DNA from 3 places in the Rhodoligotrophos appendicifer genome. Region 1 is predicted to be linked to each of the others. Evidence: predicted binding sites of a transcription regulator. Region 1 holds the regulator's gene; each other region holds the start of a gene.
The links. Region 1 encodes PhoB, which activates phosphate uptake and scavenging genes when phosphate is short. Its sites were predicted from a motif close to TGTCATNNANCTGTCAT; they were not measured.
Positions count from the first base shown of each region.

Region 1 (4,186 bases):
CACTGAAGGCGATCAGTCTTCCCCTCTATGACCGCGAGGTCACCGCTTTCATCGGCCCGTCCGGTTGCGGAAAATCGACCCTGCTACGGCTGCTGAACAGAATGTACGACCTGTATCCAAAGCAGCGAGCCGAGGGTGAGATCCTGCTGGACGGACAGAACATTCTGGACCCGGCTCTAGACCTGAATCTGCTCCGTTCGAAGGTCGGTATGGTTTTTCAGAAACCGACGCCCTTTCCCATGTCGATCTACGACAATATCGCCTTCGGCATTCGGCTCTACGAAAAGCTTCCGAAATCCGAGATGGATGACCGGGTGGAGGACGCCCTCCGGCGGGGAGCACTTTGGAATGAAGTAAAGGACAAGCTGAGCTCCAGTGGAATGGGTTTGTCGGGGGGTCAGCAACAGCGCCTGTGCATCGCCCGCAGTGTCGCGGTCCGACCGGAAGTCATTCTCTTCGATGAACCCTGTTCAGCGCTGGATCCGATTTCTACGGGACGCATAGAAGAACTGATCGAGCAACTTAAGGCTGATTACACGATTGCGATCGTGACTCACAATATGCAGCAGGCAGCCCGTGTGTCGAAATACACGGCCTTCATGTATTTGGGTGAGTTGATGGAATTCGATGTCACTGAGAAGATCTTTACAGCTCCTTCGAACAAGAAAACTGAAGAATACATCACAGGCCGCTTCGGCTGATTGTGCCCATTGAAAAGGATAATGACGTGAGCGAACACATCGTCAAATCATTCGACGAAGAAATCGCTGCTTTCAACACCCGCTTAGCCCAAATGGGTGGGCTGGCTGAGGAGCAACTCGCGGGCGCGATCGATGCGTTGGAAAAGCGCGACGTGGAACGCGCATCGGAGATCATCAAGCGGGACCAGAAGCTCGATGACCTCGAACATCAGGTCGAAGAACGTTCGATCCTGCTCATCGCCAAGCGGCAGCCGATGGCGCGCGATTTGCGGCATGTCGTCGTCGGCCTGCGCACTGCAATGGATCTTGAGCGCATCGGCGATCTCGCCAAGAACATCGCTAAACGCAGCTTCGCCATTTCGGATGGAAGGCCGACATCTGGATACTCCGGCATTAATCAGATGGGGCGGCTTGCTCTCGAGCAGCTCAAGCTGGTTCTTGATGCCCTCGTCCAGCATGATGCAGACAAGGCAATGGAAGTCTGGCGCTCCGACGAAGCTATTGATAGCCTCTATAATGCACTGTTCCGGGAATTGTTGACCTATATGATGGAAGATCCAAGAACGATTGGATCGTGCACGCACCTGTTATTTGCCGCCAAAAATATAGAGCGCATCGGTGATCACTGCACAAACATAGCCGAGAATGTCTACTACTTGGTTCATGGTCAAACTCTTAATGATGACCGTCCCAAGAGCGATACCACGAGTATGACTAATATCCGCTACGCTGGAAATGGTAATAAGACAAGTGTAGATCAATGAACGCATCGATTTTGATTGTAGAAGACGAGGAACCCCTGCAGGTTCTGCTGTCCTACAATTTTGAAGCGGAAGGCTTTCGTGCCCGGAGTGCCATGAACGGGGATGAAGTCGAGGTCCTGGTAGAAGAGGAACGCCCGGACCTCATCATCCTGGATTGGATGCTGCCGGGGCTTTCAGGGATCGAGCTGTGTCGCCGCTTGCGCTCTCGGAGTGAGACACGCGACATTCCCATCATCATGCTGACAGCCCGCGGTGAAGAACAGGAGCGCGTCCGAGGCTTGGCAACAGGGGCCGACGACTATGTCGTCAAACCATTTTCTGTGCCGGAACTGGTAGCACGAGTGCGAACGGTTCTCCGTCGGTCAAATCCGGAAATAGTGGCTGACGTGTTGCGTGCTGGTGAACTTCAGGTTGACCTGAGAACGAGGCGCGTCACCCGCAATGGCCGCGACATCCCACTCTCGCCGACGGAGTTCAAGCTTCTCGAGCATCTTTTGCGGAATGCAGGCCGCGTTTATAGTCGCGAGCAGCTTCTAAACGCGGTGTGGGGTCGTGATATCTACATCGATGAGAGAACGGTCGACGTGCATGTCGGACGTTTGCGCAACGTCCTGAATCGGGGCAAGGAAGCAGACCCGATCAGGACCGTACGCGGGGTGGGTTATTCGTTCGACGAAAGGTTCACTTGATATCCCAGACCCGGGTTTGAAAATCAGGCTGCGCCTCTGACCTTCAGGCGACGCCGATCTTGAAGCGGCTGATAGGCCAAGCGAGCGTGGGTATCGCAATAGGGAAGACCGCTTTTCGGCAAGCATCCGCAGAAGTGGAAGGTTTCGGTTCCCGGCTCACCCAGAGGCCATCTGCACGTCTTATCGCTCAATTGCAGGATACTGACACGATCGCTCGTCGATGTATTCACTTGCCGCAGAGGCATCGGCTTCGGCGCGGGCGAAGCCTCCGCGACGGTCTCAACTTCGACCTTCAGAGCGCTTGATCCCATTGTCGGGAACTGGGTTATTTTACCCGGCGCGCCGTGCGTCCGGCTCTTTACGCGCGGTCGGCTATGCTGCGTTCGTGCTGGCGTCCCTCGGCCGGAGAGGCCCAAGCGGTGAACTTTGCCGATTACCGCGTTTCGAGTGACTTCTCCTAGCTTATTAGCAATTTGGCTGGCACTGAGGCCTTCGTTCCAAAGTTGCTTCAGAAGATCAACCCGTTCATCGGTCCACATTAAAATACCCCGCTGAAAGTGTTGGCAGAATCGCCTGACGCTTGCCGGCGAAAAGATCCACTCCGACGCAAAACGACTATACCTAGTTAAAATGACAATATTTCGTAGTTCCCAGGGATTCACCCTACTAGTTTTGGGGTCTCTTAGCAATCGCGACACCTCGAATCGGAGGGGTTTTCCCCAAGAGGAAATTCTCCGGCGCCCGATATCGGAATTGGTTAATTAAAAGTTACGGGTTGCAGGACTCCTCAGTCCATGTGGCGCTCTGACTCAGGCCCCGGCAATTCGCCCTTCGCGTTGACCTTAGCTCTCAAAAAGCCTATAAAAACTAAGCTTGACCTGGGATTTCAGCCTCATGTGCCGCCGGAACACCGGCGGCACTTTGATTTTTGGAGTGACGAATGGTTGCGGCGGTCCTGCCCACCTATGCTCGCATGCCCGTAGCGTTCGATCGGGGCGTCGGTGCACATCTCTTTACAGCCGAGGGCGAAAGCTACCTCGATTTCGGCTCCGGCATTGCCGTCAACGCGCTTGGCCATGCACATCCTCATCTGGTGCAGGCGCTGAAAGACCAGGCTGAGAAGCTCTGGCATACCTCGAATATCTTCGAGATCCCGGGTCAGCAAAGACTCGCGGAGCGATTGATCGCAGCAAGCTTCGCCGACACGGTGTTCTTCTGTAACTCTGGCGCCGAGGCAATCGAATGTGCCGTCAAGATGGCGCGTCGATATCATTGGGCAAAAGGTGCCCCGGAACGCTATCGCATTGTGACCATCGAAGGCGCGTTTCACGGCCGAACACTCGCGACGATCGCGGCCGGCGGCCAGCAGAAGCATTTGGAGGGTTTCGGACCCCCCGTGGAAGGCTTCGATCAAGTGGCCTTCGGTGACATAGCAGCCATTAAGGCCGCGATCGGACCTGAGACGGCAGGCGTTTTGATCGAACCCATCCTCGGTGAGGGCGGCCTGCGCGTCTGGCCTCACAGCAGCTTGCGCGCACTGCGCGCTCTTTGCGATGAAGAGGGCATCCTGCTCCTCTGCGATGAGGTCCAGTGCGGAATGGGTCGGACCGGGAAGCTGTTCGCGCATGAATGGGCCGGCATAATTCCCGACATCGTCGCCGTAGCAAAGGGTCTTGGCGGCGGCTTTCCGGTGGGTGCCTGTCTGGCGACGGAGAATGCGGCATCAGGCATGGTGGCCGGCACCCATGGCTCAACCTTTGGGGGAAACCCCTTAGCCATGGCAATCGGCAACGCGGTCCTGGATATCATCCTCGCAGATGGCTTCCTCGAAAGGGTCCAGCACGCGTCGAAACTGTTTTCACAGAAGCTGGCACAGGTGCAGGACGAGCATCCTGACATCATCGAGGAGGTGCGCGGAGAGGGCCTGATGCGGGCCGTGAAGTGCAAGGTCCCGAACAAGGATCTTTTGGAAGCCTGTCTGCAGGAGCATCTCCTCACCGTCGGCGGCGGCGACAACGTGCTGCGGCTGCTG
Region 1 is NZ_VHKL01000001.1:543,915-548,100, forward strand. Features, by position in the region: gene pstB (phosphate ABC transporter ATP-binding protein PstB) at 1-701, shown strand, start outside; gene phoU (phosphate signaling complex protein PhoU) at 728-1,465, shown strand; gene phoB (phosphate regulon transcriptional regulator PhoB) at 1,462-2,154, shown strand; gene FKM97_RS02520 (GcrA family cell cycle regulator) at 2,178-2,693, opposite strand; gene FKM97_RS02525 (aspartate aminotransferase family protein) at 3,095-4,186, shown strand, end outside.

Region 2 (4,186 bases), 290 kb from region 1:
TGTTGTAGCCGAACTGGCGGCGTTGCTTATCCGACGTCTGCGTCATCGGATCGAATTCGGGACTGTCCGTGAACAGCTTGTCGCCCCAGCGGATCAGCACCTGCATGTCGTAGCCGTCGGCCACGTGATGGGTCTCGTCGACACCCGCCATTGCCTCATCGAAAGAAAATGCGGAGGGCGTCGCGGCGTGCACTGGGTTGGAGGCTAACATGGCCAACGGGCTCACGGTCGCCTGAATGGCCGTCACCGCCAAGGCGCCTTTCAGCAGGGCCCGGCGCGAGAAGCGAGCGGCGATGATGTCGCCCATCGTCTCATTCCGAGCGTCGTTCCGTCCGACATCGTCGCTGGCCTCATAGGCGTGGGCACGAAACTGCCCACGCGGCTTCATCATCTCGTTCATGGTTCTGAGCTCCTGGCTGCGCGCTGGGAGAGGGTGTTTATTGGGCTTTCAGGAAGTCGCCGACTTCGAGCAGAACGAACTCGTTGTCATCGGCCTTATCGACGGCGCGTCCGGCAGAGAACGGCAGGTTGTTGTCATTGCCGACCACGATATGCGTGGGATCGACAACATCGACATTCTCGATCGTAACGAAGGGCATGTCGTAGAAGCCCTCACCACCGCCCTGGCGGGCCTTGCCTTGCGGATCCTTGATCTTGAGCAGGTCGATGTAGCCGATCTTCCGAACGGCCTCGCCGCGTCCGTCCTGCGGCAGAGAGATCTTATAGATCCGCTTCACTTTCGAGGGCTTGTCGAAGCAGTCCGCGGCAGGCTTCGCCGGGGCGGCGCAAGCCTTTGCCTGCGTGCCGGCGCCATTGTCTCTTTCGATGACGAGGCCCGTGGTCTCGTCAATCATATTGAAGTCACCGATCGCCTCACCGCCCTGAGCGAGGGGGTAAAGCCAAGAGCGGCCCGTCCACTTCCCGCCGGCAATGTCGAATTCGATCACCCGCAGTGCAGAATTTCCGTCGACCTTCTCCACGGAAGCGTCCTCCAAGAAGAGAGGGCCTTCGAGGAGAGCGTAAAGCTTCGTTCCATCAGGTGACTGCGCCAGACCCTCGTACCCGCCCGAGCGCTTCAAATTGAAGACCGGCGCCTTGGCGGCGGGATTGGCCTGAACAGTGACAGTGGGGTGGTCCGGAGATTTGACTTCCTTGCCATCGACCATGGTGCCGTGGACGGAGACCAGCTGGCCCTGCTTATCGAATTTCAGCAGGTAGGGACCGAACTCCTCACCGATCCAGAAGCCATCTGCGACCGGCTGAATGGATTCCACATCGAAATCCGCCCCTGTGAGATAGCGCGTATCCGTTCCCTCAAGCGCGATGGGGAATGGCGCAACCTTGTTGGGGTCACGCAGAAACAGTGTTTCCATCCGTTCGACCTTGCCCTGATCCCAGTCGAATTTGAGGTGATGCAGCATCAGGGCTGCGTCGGAGGAGTTCACCTTTGAGCCGAAGCCGTTATCCGACAGGGACCAGAAGGTGCCGTCCGGCATCGTCTTGATCCCCGAGAAGCCCTGCACGGCCTGCCCATCGAGCGGCAATTTCACGTCCGTCACACGGGCGCCGTCCTTGCCCGGAACCGTCCCAACCCCGTTTGCGCGCTTGCGGTCGGGCGTCGTGAATTTCCCGGCATTTTTCAGATGGTCGGGCGCGTCGGCCGGCGGCTGAACAGTCGTCGCTGCCGGAAGGATCGCGTGTCCAACCAGGGTGGCGGAGTAGGTTTGCTCCTCCGCCGAGACATTCATGCAGCTCAAGGCAACAAAGGCGACCGATGATAGGAATATTGACCGCATGACCCCACTCCATCTTCAATTTGATGAAGGTGGAATGCCGGTCGCAGATGTCGCCCCGTTGACGGAAATATTAAGGTTTGAAGACAGGCTAAAAGAACTGTGAACTCGAGCTAGAACTCGACTTCCAGCTCGATAATCTCATCGGGTTCTTCCATAGCGGCCTCGGTCCACTCCTGCATCAAGGGCCACTCGAATATCCGCTCACAATAGTCATCAAGCAGCGGATCGAGCTCGACGGCATAGGTCCGAAATCGAGTGCAGACCGGCGCATACATCGCATCCGCGACCGACAACTCTCCAAAGAGGTAGGGGCCACCATACGTCTGGAGGCATTCGCTCCATATCGCCTTCACTCGTTCCACGTCGGGCCGTGCGCCCGAGAAGATCTTGAAGGCATTATGTCTCGCCTTGAGATTCATCGGCAGGGCGGAGCGCAGATTGTAGAATCCGGAATGGATCTCTCCGGACACCGCCCGGCAGTGAGCCCTGGCCACTCGGTCTTTCGGCAGCAATCCCGCTTTCGGCCTGATCTCCGCCAAATACTCGGCAATCGCCAGCGTGTCCCACACGACGACGCTGCCATGGGTCAGGCGCGGCACCAGAACCGAGGGCGACAGAAGCAACAGCTCCTGGCGCATCTCCGGCGAGTCGATGTCAACCCTCTGCTCCTCAAAGTCGAGGCCCGCCATCTTGCAGAGCAGCCACCCTCTCAATGACCAGGAGGAATAGTTCTTCGACGAAATCGTCAGCGCTGCGCCCGTCACCCGTTCGACTCCGCCATAATGTCGTTGTGGTTTAATCTTCTCGCAACGCAGCAAGTTTTGCACTAGCTTTTTGCATTGCCATAAAAGCGATGGGGCAATCGGGGCATGCTGTACCAGGCTTACCAATTTCAGGAGGACGCCTTCGCTCCGCTGCGTGTGATGGCGCGAAGCTGGTCAGCTCTGCTGCAAGCGTTCCCGTGGATGGGGGGCAGTGCCTTCATGCGGCAGTTCGAGGCCGCCATGGTGCTCACGAGCCGGTTCGAGCTCACACATACGCGACCCAGCTTCGGCATTGCTTCTGTCATGGTCGGAAACCGCGATGTGCCGGTCACGCTGGAGACCGCGCTCAACCTCCCCTTTGGGAACCTGCTGAAGTTTTCCAAGGACATCGATGCACCGCAGCCGAAAGTGCTGATCGTCGCTCCCTTGTCCGGACATTTCGCGACGCTTCTCCGCGGCACCGTGCAGACGATGCTGAAGGATCATGAAGTCTACCTCACCGATTGGGCCAATGCCCGAGACGTGCCGGTCGAGGCCGGTGTGTTCGGCGTGGACGATTACGTCGCCTATATTTGTCGCTTCCTGGAGACGATCGGGCCAGGGGCGCATGTGCTTGCCGTCTGCCAGCCCTGCGTACAGACGTTGGCCGCCGTCTCCATCATGTCGGAGGACAGGCATCCGGCCACGCCGCGCTCGATGACCTTGATGGCCGGGCCTATCGACCCCAGTGAGAGCCCCACCGCAGTCAATGAATTCGCCGTCGCCAAATCGCTGTCCTGGTTTCAGAATTCCGTTATCGCCGAAGTCCCGAACCGCTTTGCCGGCAAGGGTCGGCGCGTGTATCCAGGCTTCCTCCAACTCCTGGCCTTCATGGCCATGAACATGGACCGGCACCGCGCCGCCCATGGACGTCTCTATGACCACCTGGCGGCGGGAGAAACCGAACAGGCTGAACGAATAAAAAAATTCTATGACGAATACTTTGCCGTGCTCGACCTCCCCGAGGAATTCTATATCGAGACCATCGATCGGATCTTCCAGCGCGCCGAGCTTGCAACGGGCGACTTCACCTTTCGCGGCGACATCGTCAATCCCGCTGCAATCCGGCACACAGCGCTTCTGACCGTCGAGGGTGGGCGGGACGACATCTGCGCGATGGGACAGACTTCAGCAGCGCATGATCTCTGCCAGTCCCTCCGGCCGCATCTCAAGCGTCATCACCTGCAGGCCAATGTCGGACATTACGGCGTATTCAGCGGCAAGCATTGGGAGCGGGAGATCTATCCCGTGGTCCGGAACATGATCCTGGCAATGGAATAGAGCCCGCGACGATCAGGAGGACTTTCGCCCCCAAGCCTGGACCACGCGCGCAGTGGTCATGAAGACGGCGTCATCTTCAGCCAGCCTGATCAACTCATCGAGGATATGCCGCGCCTCATCCTCCGACACCAGCCCGCCGTCTATCACTGCGTCTTGAATGTTCTGCCACGTCACGGCGGCAATCTGTTTGACTGGGCCCTGACACCCGGCGGGTTGACTCACCCGCCCGTCCACATCCTGCAAGCCGGCCTGCAACAGGCGATGCGGCAGGCTGATACCGATATCCGGATCCGCCCCGCGTTGTCG
Region 2 is NZ_VHKL01000001.1:829,641-833,826, reverse strand. Features, by position in the region: gene FKM97_RS03965 (PhoX family protein) at 1-400, opposite strand, end outside; gene FKM97_RS03960 (esterase-like activity of phytase family protein) at 438-1,796, opposite strand; gene FKM97_RS03955 (glutathione S-transferase) at 1,907-2,560, opposite strand; gene FKM97_RS03950 (polyhydroxyalkanoate depolymerase) at 2,666-3,880, shown strand; gene FKM97_RS03945 (class I SAM-dependent methyltransferase) at 3,893-4,186, opposite strand, start outside.
Region 2: the regulator PhoB is predicted to act here: its motif matches at 1,866-1,882, upstream of FKM97_RS03960 (esterase-like activity of phytase family protein).

Region 3 (4,186 bases), 110 kb from region 1:
TCTCTGTCGGCGACCAGCTCCAGGCGAGCAACGCCGCAAGCGCGATCCATATGCCCCAGGTCCGAATCCTATGGCTCAGCGGCTCGCGTGGGATCTCCACGGCAGGTCGGGTTGGTCGGATGTCGCTGAGGCTCATCGGGGCGTTCCTTGGATATGAAAAAGCGCCCGCCCCAGTGGAGCGGGCGCCGTCGAATTACGCCACTTACATGCTGGGAGTTTCAGTCGCCTGCTTGTTCACTTCGGCGATCTTGGCCTCGAGCTCGGCGACTTTCGCCTGGCGATCGGCTTCGGCAAGCGTTTGGTCACCCTTCACCTTGAAGAGCTGCTTGGTCAGCTCCAGCGTGCGGATCGGATAGAGTTGGGCGTTGGACGAGGGCCGGAAGGGTGCCCATTGCAGTGCCTTGAGCACCTGACGGTCATGGGCGATTTCTTCCGGAGTGCCGTTGCGGCCATAGGTCATGATGAAGGTATAGAGCTTGTCCTTCGTCGCCTGATCGAGATCGGAGCGCCAGACGAGCGGATCGGCCGGGATCAGCGGCGACTGCCAGATGACCTTGAGCTTCTTGAAGGCCTCGGGATTGGTGACCTCGAGGCGGCGCATGTTTTCGGTGTTGTTGGCGGCGACATCCACCTGCTTGTTGGCGGCCGCCATGGCGTTGGTCTCGTGATTGGCGTTACGAACCGTCTTGAAGCATTCTTTCGGTTCGACGTTCTTCTCGGCGAAGATATAGGTCATGGGCACGAGGTAGCCCGACGTCGAATTCGGGTCGCCGATACCGAAATTGAGTGTCTTGTCGCATTTGAGGACGTCATTGAGGTCATTCAGCGGGCTGTCGACACTGGTGACGAGCACTGACCAGTAGCCAGGATTGCCTTCTGCGTCGGCTGTCTGAGCAAAGATTTCAGCATCGGCGCGATCGACGGCTTCCATGGCGGATTTGTTGCCGTACCAGGCGAGCTGCACCTTGCCGAAGCGCATCGCCTCGATGACGCCGGCATAATCAGTGGCGAAGAAGGGCTTCACGTTGAGGCCGGTTTCCTTCGCCATGTCGGCGATGAAGGGCTCCCAGGTGGTCTTCAGGTTCTGGCTCGACTCCGTCGAGATGATCCCGAAGTTTATGGTTTGGGCATCCTGGGCTTGGGCGAGCGTGAGCACGGGCAGGACCGTAAGGGCGAGACCTGCGAAGAAGGACTTCAACATGGGGGATGGGCTCCTGTGATACTTTGCGGTGTGGGGATCAAGCCGGCTGCAGAACCGGCAGGCGGCGGGGAACGGTGACCTTCTCGGGCGACGCCACAGGCATGCTGGGCAGGAACAGCTCCTCGCTTTCAGCGCCGTAGAGCTCGCCCAGGAATTCCCGCGTCAGCGCCGTCGACGGCCCGTCATAGACGAGCTCACCATGACGCAGGGCGATGGTGCGGGGGCAGTAGCGGATTGCATACTCAACCTGATGCAGGGAGACGACGACGGTGATGCCGTCCTTGCTGTTGAGCTCGTTGAGGATGTCCATCACCCGTCGCGCCGCATGCGGATCGAGGGAGGCGATCGGCTCGTCGGCGATGAGGACTCTCGCCCCCTGCACGAGAGTGCGGGCGATGGCGGCGCGTTGCTGCTGGCCGCCGGAGAGGAGGCTGCCGCGCTGCAAGGCTTGCGGGGCGATTCCGACCCGCTGCAGGGCCTCCATTGCGATCGCCTTCTCGGCTTGGGTGAACCATCCCATGGTGCCGCGCCAGCGGGGGACGCGTCCCAGCGTCCCGGTCAGGACATTTGTCAGCACCGACAACCGACCCACGAGGTTGAACTGCTGGAAGATCATGCCGATGGACGAGCGGATCTCGCGGGCGGTCGACGATATGGCGCCATTGCTCTGCAGCGCCTTGCCATGCACTTTGACTTCGCAGGCGCTGCCCCGATCGGCGGGAACGAGGCCGGCGATGTGACGGAGCAAGGTCGACTTGCCGGAGCCGGAGGCGCCGATCAGGGCCACCATCTCCCCGGGCTGGATCGTGAACGATACGTCTTTCAGTGCCTTGGCACCGCCGAGAAAGGTTTTCGAAAGGCGAGCGATCTCGATCGCAGGAGCCGTCATTATGCCATCCCTCACATTTGCCGGGATGCTAGCGGGCGTTTGCAACAGTTCCGTTCGGATTTGATGACGGTTGAATGAAGGCGAGCGATGTCATGCAAGCGAGACAGAGAAAAAGTATGTGCCCCCTCGTCAGCCGGCAGTTTGAGAACCCATGACCCAGCCCCGCTACGCGATCTATTTCTGCCCGCGGCCGGACGCCGCCCTGGACCGGTTCGGCACGTCTTGGCTGGGCTCCGACGCGGCGACCGGCACGAGCCGGGAACGGCGTGCGGAAACCGCTGCACCGGCGCGATATGGATTCCACGCGACCCTCAAGGCACCTTTTCACCTGAAGGAGGGCTGCAGCCTCGACGATCTCCTGGCGGCGGTGACCACCTTCGCAACAGGCTGGCGGGGGCTGGTCCTGCCGCCACTGGCCTTGCGCAGTCTGCAGGATTTCGTGGCTCTCGTGCCGTCAGGTTTCTGGCCTGACCTGCAGGCGCTCGCTGCGGCAAGCGTTCTTGAATTTGAGAACATGCGTGCGCCTTTGTCGGCTGAGGCGATCGCGCGCCGCAAAGCCAACGGACTGAGCCCGCGCCAAGCGGTCTATCTCGAACTCTATGGCTATCCCTACGTGCTCGACGAGTTCCGTTTCCACATGACCCTCTCCGGGCCTCTGCCGGCTCCACAGCGCGACCGCCTTTTGGCCGAACTCGCGGAAGGAGCGGAAGCAGCGACTGCCGAGGGAACGCACGTGCTGGATCTGACGATCATGGAGGAACCGGCGCCAGCTGAAACCTTCAGGCTGGTTGAACGGATCGCACTTCTGCCGCCGCGGCGATGAGCGCGTCGAGAAAGGCCGCCTGAGCGATTTCGATGGGCCCGCTATTGTCGATGGTCATCACGGGGGATGTGGTGGGCAGCGTCGTCTCGAACCGTGCGATTCGGCTGTCCATCTCGGGCCCCACCTCGCGGCCGCGCGCCGCCAGCCGGGATGCGAGCACCGCGGGAGGTGCCGTCACATGGACGATCCGGACCTCGCCGAAGATCCCCGGCAGATCGGGCAGCACGGAGCGCGAGACATTGGCGACGACGCAGCGGCCGTCCTCGACCGCGCCCAGCACATTGCGCCTCAGCCCGTAACCGAGCCCATGAGCGCGCCAACTGAGCGAGAAGCTGCCCGCCTGGTCCCAGGCATCGAACTCGATCCGGCTCAGACTGTCGAAGATCTCTCCGCCGGCTTGCGGGTGGCGGGTGACGACGCGTCGGGGAAACACGAAGCGGTCGTCCTCGATCAGCTGCAACCGCGCATGGTCGAGCAGAGTGTCCTTGCCGACGCCGCTGGGGCCGACGACGGCGATGAAGATGCCGCTCATGGCTGCAGCCTCGCCAGCGGTTGGGCATAGGCGAGGAAATGATCGAGATCGGGCGTGACGAGATCGAGCTCCTTGGCCCTGTCGTCCCATAGCCTCAGGCGGACGGCGTCTTCGGCAAAGGGTGCCGCGATGAAGGCCGCCGCCTCCGCCGGGCTCATCACCCCGCCTTGCAGCGCCAGGCTGTGGCGCGATGCCGGTGAGAGCCCGTCGAGATAGGCCGGATCGACCGCACAAAGATAGCGCTTGGCCGCCACGTGCAGCCGTGCCGGCTCGGTGACGTCCGGTCCGAACCAGCGGCTCAGGAACATGTCCCCCAGCATTTCATGACGATGATCATCCTCCGGCGCGGCTTCATTGATGAAGGCGTCATCGAGAAGATGCCCCACATCATGCAGGAGTGCAGCAACGATCAGGGAGGGGGGCGCCTTTTCCGATTCCGCCAGGAATGCGCATTGGAGCGCATGTTGTTCCTGGGTCACCGCTTCTCCGCCATAGAGCTCCTGCCCGCGAGCGATCACCATTTGCTTCAGCTGATGAACGAGGTCCTCTTCCATCATGCGACCCTCTCACCTTCGCGCCAGACTTCGCGCACCACCGGTCCGGCGGCATCCGGCCGGAAACGAACGAGGTCAGCCCGCTTCCCAGCGGCAATCTCTCCACGGTCGTCGAGCCCCAATCGCCTGGCGGGAACCGTGGTCACCATCCCGATGGCCTGGGGCAAGGCGATGCCGTCCTCGCCTT
Region 3 is NZ_VHKL01000001.1:655,725-659,910, forward strand. Features, by position in the region: gene phnE (phosphonate ABC transporter, permease protein PhnE) at 1-136, opposite strand, end outside; gene phnD (phosphonate ABC transporter substrate-binding protein) at 203-1,201, opposite strand; gene phnC (phosphonate ABC transporter ATP-binding protein) at 1,239-2,090, opposite strand; gene FKM97_RS03100 (DUF1045 domain-containing protein) at 2,242-2,913, shown strand; gene phnN (phosphonate metabolism protein/1,5-bisphosphokinase (PRPP-forming) PhnN) at 2,870-3,445, opposite strand; gene FKM97_RS03110 (phosphonate degradation HD-domain oxygenase) at 3,442-4,002, opposite strand; gene FKM97_RS03115 (alpha-D-ribose 1-methylphosphonate 5-triphosphate diphosphatase) at 3,999-4,186, opposite strand, start outside.
Region 3: the regulator PhoB is predicted to act here: its motif matches at 2,154-2,170, upstream of phnC (phosphonate ABC transporter ATP-binding protein).